Bacillus pumilus: one gene and its partners. The protein of the gene in region 1 interacts with the protein of each later gene in a pairwise test. Links are inferred from orthologs where the notes say so. Each region holds a gene or a part of one and is shown on either strand. Other genes may lie near its edges.

What was found.
Region 2: the proteins of rplL (region 1) and trhO interact in binary tests that used the Escherichia coli proteins (3 or more experiments, as listed by UniProt). The link is inferred for Bacillus pumilus from one-to-one orthologs.
Region 3: the proteins of rplL (region 1) and dnaE interact in binary tests that used the Escherichia coli proteins (3 or more experiments, as listed by UniProt). The link is inferred for Bacillus pumilus from one-to-one orthologs.

The regions. Positions count from the first base shown.
Region 1 is NZ_LT906438.1:122,382-125,444, forward strand. The notes cover bases 157-3,063. They hold rplL (50S ribosomal protein L7/L12), read left to right. Parts: upstream 157-1,380; coding sequence 1,381-1,746; downstream 1,747-3,063. Other genes in these bases: rplA (50S ribosomal protein L1), read left to right, coding at 157-580; rplJ (50S ribosomal protein L10), read left to right, coding at 839-1,339; CKW02_RS00685 (class I SAM-dependent methyltransferase), read left to right, coding at 1,843-2,448; rpoB (DNA-directed RNA polymerase subunit beta), read left to right, coding at 2,704-3,063. Outside these bases: more of rplA, read left to right, coding at 1-156. UniProt on the Escherichia coli protein: The binding site for several of the GTPase factors involved in protein synthesis (IF-2, EF-Tu, EF-G and RF3). Is thus essential for accurate translation.
Region 2 is NZ_LT906438.1:226,656-229,773, forward strand. The notes cover bases 87-3,048. They hold trhO (oxygen-dependent tRNA uridine(34) hydroxylase TrhO), read left to right. Parts: upstream 87-1,064; coding sequence 1,065-2,033; downstream 2,034-3,048. Other genes in these bases: CKW02_RS01335 (iron-containing alcohol dehydrogenase family protein), read right to left, coding at 87-875; CKW02_RS01345 (glutamate/serine transporter AimA), read left to right, coding at 2,377-3,048. Outside these bases: more of CKW02_RS01335, read right to left, coding at 1-86; more of CKW02_RS01345, read left to right, coding at 3,049-3,118. UniProt on the Escherichia coli protein: Catalyzes oxygen-dependent 5-hydroxyuridine (ho5U) modification at position 34 in tRNAs, the first step in 5-carboxymethoxyuridine (cmo5U) biosynthesis.
Region 3 is NZ_LT906438.1:2,609,596-2,613,675, reverse strand. What follows is about bases 74-3,997. They hold dnaE (DNA polymerase III subunit alpha), read left to right. Parts: upstream 74-461; coding sequence 462-3,797; downstream 3,798-3,997. Other genes in these bases: ystJ (NADP-dependent malic enzyme), read left to right, coding at 3,939-3,997; ytrH (sporulation membrane protein YtrH), read right to left, coding at 74-324. In the rest of the region: more of ytrH, read right to left, coding at 1-73; more of ystJ, read left to right, coding at 3,998-4,080. UniProt on the Escherichia coli protein: DNA polymerase III is a complex, multichain enzyme responsible for most of the replicative synthesis in bacteria. This DNA polymerase also exhibits 3' to 5' exonuclease activity. The alpha chain is the DNA polymerase catalytic subunit.

The DNA of each region.
Region 1 (3,063 bases):
GACTGTAGAAGTTGCTTTTCGTTTGGGCGTAGACCCTCGTAAAAACGACCAACAAATCCGCGGTGCAGTTGTACTTCCTAACGGAACTGGTAAAACTCAACGCGTTCTTGTGTTCGCTAAAGGCGAAAAAGCAAAAGAAGCAGAAGCTGCTGGAGCAGACTACGTTGGAGATTCTGATTACATCACTAAAATCCAACAAGGCTGGTTCGATTTCGATGTAATCGTTGCAACACCTGACATGATGGGTGAAGTTGGTAAGATCGGTCGTGTACTTGGACCAAAAGGTCTTATGCCAAACCCTAAAACAGGAACTGTTACATTTGAAGTAGAAAAAGCAATCAATGAAATCAAAGCTGGTAAAGTAGAATACCGCGTTGATAAAGCTGGTAACATCCACGCGCCAATCGGAAAGGTTTCTTTCGAGGACGAAAAGCTTGTTGAGAACTTTGCAACAATCTATGACACAATCCTTAAAGCAAAACCTGCAGCGGCTAAAGGTGTATACGTGAAAAACGTTTCTGTTACATCTACTATGGGCCCTGGTGTGAAAGTGGATCCATCTTCTTTCTCTGCAAAATAAATCTTGACTTATCACAATCATTTTGATAATATCAAAATGTTGTAAAATAGAATATGTCCATTTATACCGTAGACAGCAGGGGCCTTATGGCTTAATTAACCCGCCGAGGTGTATATGTCACAGTCTTACGTTAACGTATGCTTGTATATACAGCCTCCATGTCTTAATGGAGGCTTTTTATATGGAGAACCGTTCGTTAGGAACGTGATGGCCTGATCGGTATAAGTGTTACACAAACAATGTACAGGAGGTGTAACCATGAGCAATGCAATCGATACAAAAAAAGTTGTCGTTGATGAAATTACTTCTAAATTTAAAGACAGTATGTCTACTGTAATTGTAGATTACCGCGGTCTTTCAGTTTCTGAAGTGACTGAACTTCGTAAACAGCTTCGTGACGCTGGCGTAGAATTCAAAGTTTACAAAAACACTTTGACTCGCCGTGCAGTTGAACAAGTTGAACTAACAGGTTTAAACGATTTCTTAACAGGTCCAAACGCTATCGCATTCAGTAACGAAGATGTTATCGCACCTGCGAAAATCATCAACGAATTTGCGAAAAGCCACGAAGCTTTAGAAATCAAAGCTGGTGTCATCGAAGGAAACGTAGCGACTGTAGAAGAAGTGAAGGCTCTTGCGGAACTTCCGTCTCGCGAAGGCTTACTATCTATGTTGCTTAGCGTTCTTCAAGCTCCAGTTCGTAACCTTGCTCTTGCTACTAAAGCAGTTGCAGATCAAAAAGAAGAACAAGGCGCTTAATGCGTACTTAACGTAAAAAACTTAAAATGGAGGAATTACAAATGGCTTTAAATATCGAAGAAATCATTGCTTCAGTTAAAGAAGCAACTGTACTTGAGTTAAACGACTTAGTAAAAGCAATCGAAGAAGAATTTGGCGTAACTGCTGCTGCTCCTGTAGCTGTAGCTGCAGCTGGTGGTGCCGCTGCTGAAGAGAAAACTGATTTTGATCTAGTACTTGCTGGTGCTGGAGACCAAAAAATCAAAGTTATCAAAGTGGTTCGTGAAATCACTGGTCTTGGCTTGAAAGAAGCTAAAGAACTTGTTGACAACACTCCAAAACCACTTAAAGAAGGTATTGCTAAAGAAGAAGCTGAAGAACTTAAAGCTAAGCTTGAAGAAGTTGGCGCTTCTGTAGAAGTTAAGTAATCTTCGCCTAATCTTTTGGGAAAGCTCGCTTTTACTGGCGGGCTTTTTCTTTTCTATTCTCCTGAAACGATTGAATCCAGAGGAGGTCCATTCACCATGAGTGACCACTATTATACGGAAAAGCCATCAGTGAAAAGCAATAAACAGACATGGGACTTCACCTTGAGAAACCGTACCTTTACTTTTACAAGTGACAGTGGAGTGTTTTCTAAGAAAGAAGTCGACTTTGGTTCAAGGCTTTTAATTGAAGCTTTTGAAGAACCTGATGTGGATGGCGATATCTTAGATGTCGGTTGCGGTTATGGACCGATTGGCTTATCGTTAGCAAACGAAATGACGAGCCGCACCATTCATATGATTGATGTGAACGAAAGAGCAGTCGAACTTTCAAAGGAAAACGCTAAACATAATCGCGTTGATAATGTCCGCATCTATCAAAGTGATTTGTTCTCGAATGTTCATTCATCAGCTGCTTTTGCCTCTATACTGACCAATCCCCCAATACGGGCAGGGAAGAAAGTTGTACATGCGATCTTTGAAAAAAGTGCTGATCATTTATTGCCGGAAGGTGAGTTGTGGGTGGTTATTCAGAAAAAGCAGGGCGGACCATCTGCGATTGAGAAATTAGAACAGCTCTTTGGAGAAGTCGAAGTTGTATTGAAAAAAAAGGGCTACTATATTATCAAAGCTAAAAAAGTTTGACGCAGTTTCCTAGCTGTGTTAACATTATAAAATGCCAATGTGTATATTTTGCTTAATAGGCTTAAAAAACAACTGTTTTGTATAAATTATGCATATTTGGGAAAACTAATAAAATCGGTATTTGTTTTTGGATGTGGTTTTCTTATTTTAGAAACCCTTTTTTCTTTTGTCTTGTAAAAGTATTTCTTTACTGACATTTGAAAGGCTGAAATACTTTTTACACATATAATACGCATGATTTGAGGGGTGAATCAGTTGACAGGTCAACTAGTTCAGTATGGACGACACCGCCAGCGCAGAAGCTACGCACGCATAAGCGAAGTGTTAGAATTACCAAATCTCATTGAAATTCAAACCTCTTCTTATCAGTGGTTTCTTGATGAGGGTCTTAGAGAGATGTTTCAAGATATATCCCCAATTGAGGATTTTACTGGTAACCTTTCTCTTGAATTCATTGATTACAGCCTAGGGGATCCTAAGTATCCTGTAGCAGAATCAAAAGAACGTGATGTAACTTACTCTGCTCCACTAAGAGTAAAAGTTCGTTTAATTAACAAAGAAACTGGAGAAGTAAAAGACCAAGATGTGTTCATGGGTGATTTCCCAATCATGACA
Region 2 (3,118 bases), 100 kb from region 1 along the record:
TCTTCTACTTCGCTCATTCGATTTTCTGCGGCAAGCTGAACAAGAATGCCATAGGCCACTTTTTGACCATGTAACATATGGTGCGTTTCCTCAATAAACGTCAATCCGTTATGGATGGCGTGGGCTCCTGCCATTCTTCCGTAGCGTCCTCCGTAGCCGCCGACCGTGCCAGCTAATGTAATAATGGTATCCGTTACATCTGCAAATGCTTGCGAAAGCTGACCCGTTTGCAAGCTGTGGACAGCTTCTTCGCTATGGGAAACAAGAATATCCCTCACGTATACCGCCTGTTTTAGTGCTGCATGCACCATGAGCGGCAAGGAATCCTTTGCATTTCGAATAATGGCTTCCGCTTCATACCATTTGGCCAGCGTATCTCCAATCCCACTTTGAAGGTAGGAAAGAGGAGACGAGAGCAAAAATGTATGATCAATGAGGGTGAGGTAGCTGGACCGCTTATGGTAATCGACTCTCATGAAATTCCCCTTTTCATCGTAAATGACGCTAAGAGGTGTAGATGCAGCACATGTCCCCGGGATGGTTGGAACCATGATCACTTCAATTTGAAGAGCCTCTGCTACTGACTTGGCGGTGTCTAAAATCGTGCCGCCTCCGATCCCGATTATCACATCTGCCTCTTGCAGTTCTTCCGCGATTCGAGTGATGGCATTGGGTGAACTGTATCCTTTGTGCTGAACAACAGGCCAATATGGCGGAAGTTTTGTGTACTGTGAAAAAGCATGAAATGAATCATATCCCGTCACGACAGCGGGCGACTGGAAGGATGGAGAAACAAGTGAATCGAGTTCATGATAAATGCCTTTTTGAGAAATAAATTGGTTTGGACCGCTTCTGACGATATCTTCTGGCTGGATCATTGCGTTCTGCTCCTTTACAACATCATATTTCATAAATCATCTCATTTTACTGAAAGTTCTGTCAAATATGAGAAGAAAGACCCTTCCGTTTTATGGAATTGAGCCGCTGTCATTGCCTTTAGGTATGTATTTCCTGTATGATAAAGAACGGTATGTTCTCATTAAATTTAAGAGGTGTTTATATATATGGAAAAACAATATCGTGTCTTACTTTACTATCAATATGTCCCCATCGAGGACCCAGAGACGTTTACAGCAGAGCATCTAGCATTCTGTAAGGAGCTTGGTTTGTTAGGTCGTATCCTTATCTCAGCAGAAGGCATAAACGGAACGGTTTCTGGTACCATTGAGCAAACGGACAAGTACATGCAAGCATTAAAGGAAGATCCGCGCTTTGCGTCTATGCCGATCAAAATTGACGAAGCAGACGGTCATGCGTTTAAAAAAATGCACGTCCGCCATCGAAATGAACTAGTGAATCTGAGCCTTGAAGATGATGTGAACCCGTTAGAATTAACAGGTAAGCATCTTAGCCCGGTTGAATTTTACGAGCAAATGCAATCACCTGATACCGTTGTGATAGATGCACGTAATGATTACGAGTTTGATGTCGGCCACTTTAGAGGGGCAGTTCGTCCTGATATTGAGACATTCCGCGAATTACCGGAGTGGATTCGTGACAATAAAGAGATTCTTGAAGGGAAAAAAATCCTGACGTATTGCACAGGCGGCGTACGCTGTGAGAAATTCTCAGGCTGGTTAAAGCGTGAAGGCTTTGAAGATGTCTCTCAGCTTGACGGCGGAATAGTCACGTATGGAAAAGATCCAGAAGTTCAAGGGAAGCTTTGGGATGGTCAATGCTATGTGTTTGATACTCGTTTAACAGTGCCCGTGAATCAAACAGAGCATGTGGTTGTCGGAAAAGATTTCTTCACTGGTGAGCCTTGCGAGCGTTATGTGAACTGTGCAAATCCTGCATGTAACCGCAAAATGATTGCAACAGAAGAAAGCGAGCATAAATATATGCGCAGCTGCAGCCATGAATGTCGTACAAGTGAACGTAACCTTTATGTGAAACAGCACAACCTGTCTGAAGAAGAAGTGCAAGAAAGACTAGCTGTGATTGAACAAGAACAAGCGATCTCACAAGGATAGAGGGAACCCCCTTTATCCTTTTTTTCTATTCATGATAGGGCTCAGAAGGAAGAGGGATTCATTTCCTCTTTCTTTTTTGTTTTGTTTTTTTCAAAATAAGGGTAAAGGTAGTTATTCAGTCTAATAGATTGCATCATTGAAAAAGCGCTTTCTTAAGAAATAAGCATGTTCGACTATTTCAGAAAATGGAGAATTGAGAGATAATAAAACAGGCGAAAAAATGAACAAAGGTAAATATTTAGTTGAAGAAATATTTGTCAATTGAATGAAAAGTGAGCTGCAATGAAAGAAAGGTGCTTACTTGGGCACATGCTTTGTAATTTAATCGAAAGGTGTTATGAACATGAATCATTTACATCGTAGAATGGGAACTTTCGCTTTAATGATGGTAGGTCTTGGCTCAATCATTGGTTCAGGATGGCTATTCGGTGCTTGGCGTGCCGCTCAAATTGCCGGCCCTGCGGCTATTTTATCCTGGTTGATTGGGATGGTTGTGATTTTATTTATCGCTTTGTCTTATAGTGAACTCGGATCGATGTTTCCAGAGGCAGGGGGAATGGTGAAATATACGCAATATTCACACGGCTCTTTTATCGGGTTTATTGCCGCTTGGGCAAACTGGATCGCCATTGTCTCCGTCATTCCGGTTGAGGCGGTGGCTTCTGTCCAGTATATGAGTTCGTGGCCTTGGGAATGGGCAAAGTGGACAAGCCATTTGGTCACAAAAGGGGTGTTGACGACAGAAGGGCTCATGGTCGCCAGTGTGCTTCTTGTGATTTACTTTCTGCTCAATTATTGGACAGTAGGGTTATTTTCAAAAGCCAATACATTCATTACCGTGTTTAAAATTGTCATTCCAGGATTAACAATTGGTGCGCTCTTATTCGTAGGTTTTCATAGTGAGAATTTTACTTCGGGAACAAGTATTGCCCCTAACGGCTGGGCGAGTGTGCTGACAGCTGTTGCGACATCAGGAATTGTGTTTGCCTTCAATGGCTTCCAAAGCCCGATTAATATGGCGGGTGAGGCGAAAAATCCAGGCCGATCAATTCCGATTGCTATTGTTGGATCCATTTTGATTGCGA
Region 3 (4,080 bases), 2.5 Mb from region 1 along the record:
CTGTGTGAGCCACGTGATAATAAGATAACCCGTTTGCGCACCGCCCATGGCAGAGACAATTAATAAAATCTGCTTGAAAATATCACGCGTGTTCCCTTCAAAAATACCTCTTTCAAAGCTATAAACAGCATCAAACGTTCCGCCGATAGCTGCGACAAGCGCCCAAATCTTTAAACGGTTGGCAAGACTCGTAATAATGGATAAAGGCGGCTGACCGGACAAATAAGCACCAACACCGCCTATAATGGCACCACCCAAAATGACCCCAAGTGCAATAAAATAACAGCTAATAAAATTTGGAATAAAAGCTTCCTTCACATCCATTTTGTCCACCTCACTCTATTCAATATATGGTGCGTGCGGGACAAGTATGAACGGACAGAAAAGAAAGAACATTTGTTTCTCATCGCATCGCGTTTTATAATGAAAGAATGACTTTAGACGAAAGGAGTGGATTAAGCATGTCTTATGTTCATCTTCAGGTCCACAGTGGATACAGCTTATTAAGCAGTGCAGCAAAAGTAAAGGAGCTCGTGCTGAAAGCGAAAGAACTTGGCTGCAAGGCGCTCGCTCTTACCGATGACCATGTGATGTATGGAACGGTTGAATTTTATAAGGAATGTAAAAAACATGGCATCAAGCCTGTCATCGGTTTAACAGCTTCTGTCTTCATAGATGAACAAGAGACAGAGGCTTATCCCTTGGTACTCCTTGCCAAAAACAATGAAGGCTACCAAAATTTGATCAAGATCAGCAGTGTGCTGAAATCAAAATCAAAAGCTGGACTGAAAGAGAAATGGCTGAAAAGCTACCACCGCGGGCTCATTGCCATGACACCAGGCGTTTCTGGTTACATTGAAACGCTGCTTCAGCATGATCAGCTAGAAGAAGCGCATGATGCGGCGAAACAATTGAAACATATTTTCGGTGAGGGACATGTATACATCGCACTTCAGCCATTTCAGCAAGACGAATCGCTTGCCGGTAAACTGAGGGACGTCTCAAAAAGTGCCGACATTCCTCTTGTTGCGACAGGAGATGTCCACTACATCAACCTGGAAGACAAAACGGCCTATATGTGTTTAAAGGCTATTAAAGCAGGGCAGCAGCTGCCTGAGGTTGAGGAAGACCGAGCAGAAAAGCATTTCAGAACCTTTGAAGAAATGAAGGAATGGTATACGCAGGATACGGAGCTGCTATCAAGAACGGTGGAGATCGCAGACCGCTGTGAAGTCGATTTAAATCTTGGGCAGACAAAACTCCCATCCTATCCGACCCCTGATCAATCAACAGCAGATCAGTTTTTACGCAAAGTGTGTGTAGAAGGGATGAAGCAAAGAAAGATTGCTTCAAATGACGCGTATGTGAAAAGACTTGAGTACGAACTGAGCATTATCCAAAAAATGAATTTCAGTGATTATTTTCTCATCGTGTGGGATTTTATGAAGTATGCCCATGACCAAGGCATTGTCACAGGGCCGGGCCGGGGATCGGCAGCAGGTTCACTTGTTGCCTATGTACTGTTTATTACGGATGTTGATCCGCTCCGTCACGGCCTGTTATTTGAGCGTTTCTTAAATCCTGAGCGAATCAGTATGCCTGATATTGATATTGATTTCCCCGATACGAGAAGAGATGAAATCATTTCTTATGTAAAAGACAAATACGGAGACATGCATGTGGCGCAAATTGTCACGTTTGGAACACTTGCAGCAAAAGCAGCCTTAAGAGATGTCGGGCGTGTGATGGGGATTGATTCAAAGGCAGCGGACCGTCTTGCAAAGCTGATTCCATCAAAGCCAGGAACGACGCTGAAAGAAGCGCTAGCTGCATCTCCTGAATTAAAAGCAATGCTCCAGCAGTCCGAAGAGCTCAGGCAAGTCTTTCAAACTGCTTTAAAGGTAGAAGGCTTGCCAAGACATACCTCGACACATGCAGCCGGCGTTGTGCTGAGCGAGGAGCCGCTGACAGAGATTGTTCCTATTCAAGACGGTCATGATGGTGTGTATTTAACGCAGTATGCGATGAATTATTTAGAAGATCTTGGGCTTTTAAAGATGGATTTCTTAGGACTAAGAAACTTAACCTTAATTGAATCCATTAAAAACCAGATTGAAAGACAGGAAAACGTCCACATTAACTTTAGTGACATTTCATATGAAGATCAGAAAACATTTGAATTGTTATCAGCGGGAGATACGACTGGGATTTTCCAGCTTGAATCACAAGGGATGCGTCAGGTGCTGAGACGCCTTAAGCCCTCTAGTTTAGAAGACATCGTGGCAGTCAATGCCCTCTATCGCCCAGGTCCAATGGAGAATATCCCGCTTTTTATCGACCGAAAGCACGGCAGAGTCAAGGTCTCTTACCCGCATCCTGATTTATATGACATTTTAAAAGACACATATGGGGTCATCGTCTATCAGGAGCAAATTATGCTGATTGCAGCGAAGATGGCAGGCTTTCAGCTTGGCGAGGCAGATCTATTAAGAAGAGCTGTTTCGAAGAAGGATAAAAAGGTCCTTGATGAAGAGCGGAGCCATTTTGTTGAAGGATGCCTAAAAAAGGAGTATCCTGTTAACATTGCAAATGACGTTTATGACTTAATCGTCAAATTTGCAAACTATGGTTTTAATAGAAGCCATGCTGTTGCATATAGCATGATTGGCTTTCAGCTTGCTTACTTAAAAGCGCATTATCCGTTATATTTTATGTGCGGACTTTTAACGAGTGTGATTGGAAATGAAGACAAAGTCGCTCAATATTTCTATGAGGCAAAGGAAAAAGGGATATCTGTGTTGAAGCCTTCTATTAATAAGAGTGAATTTCCATTTACGGTTGAAAAAGGGGAGATCCGCTACAGCTTAAGAGCGATCAAAAATGTCGGAGTGTCAGCTGTAAAGGATATATACAGGGCAAGACAGGAAAAGCCGTTTGAAGATTTATTTGATTTTTGCGCAAGAGTATCAGCAAAGAGTGTCAACCGAAAAACGATTGAAGCGCTCATTTTTTCAGGGGCGATGGATGAGCTTTATCCAAATCGTGCTTCGTTATTGGCATCAATAGATATTGCATTAGACCACGTGTCATTTTTAAATCCAGATGATCAGCTCGACTTTCTGGGGGATACAACCTTCTCCATTAAGCCAAAATATGCGGAGATAGAAGAATTGCCGCTTGTCGATCTCCTGCAATTTGAAAAAGAGGCACTTGGACTATATTTATCAAATCATCCTGTACAAGCGTACCGAGATCGCTTAAGAGAGAATGGTGCAGTGGACATCATCAGACTTTCTTCCTATATAAAGCGAAAGGTCTCAATGGGTGGTCTTTTGACAAAAGTGAAATCGATTCGAACAAAAAATGGACAATCGATGGCATTTATCACATTTGGGGATGAAACGGGAGAAATGGAAGGCGTCGTCTTTCCAGAGCAATTTAGAAAGCTGTCCCCCTTACTTGAGGAGGGCGCCATGCTTTATGTTGAAGGCAGAATAGATGTCAGAAATGACAGCAGCCAGATCATCGTGCAAGAAGCCGTTCTGCTTGAAGAGATGGGCACACAAAGAAAAGAGTCTGTCTACATTCGGGTGAAAGAAGAAAATCATACGCAGGAGCTGCTAGAGCAAGTAAAGCGGGTGATCTCGATGCACAGCGGAGAAGCAGATGTCTATTTGTATTATGAGAAGCAAAAAAAGACAGTGAGACTTCCAGATGCATACAAAGTTCATGCAGATCATGCTGTCATTTTCCAGTTAAAAGAGCTGCTCGGTGAACAAAACGTTGTGATTAAATGATGACAAATCGCTTGAATATGTTTTACAAATTCACCTATTGTGTTATCATTTTAAAGATTCTGTGTATTTAAAACTGCCAGTATGTGCTTATCAACTTAGCAATTCATTAAATCATTTTCCACTTGAAGGAGTGTTCATCACATGTCATTAAGAGAAGAAGCATTACATATGCACAAAGAGAATCAAGGCAAACTTGAATCAAAATCAAAAGTACAAGTGAAAAATGCGAAAGACTTGAGCTTGGCTTACTCACCTGGTGTTGCAGAACCATGTAAAGATATTT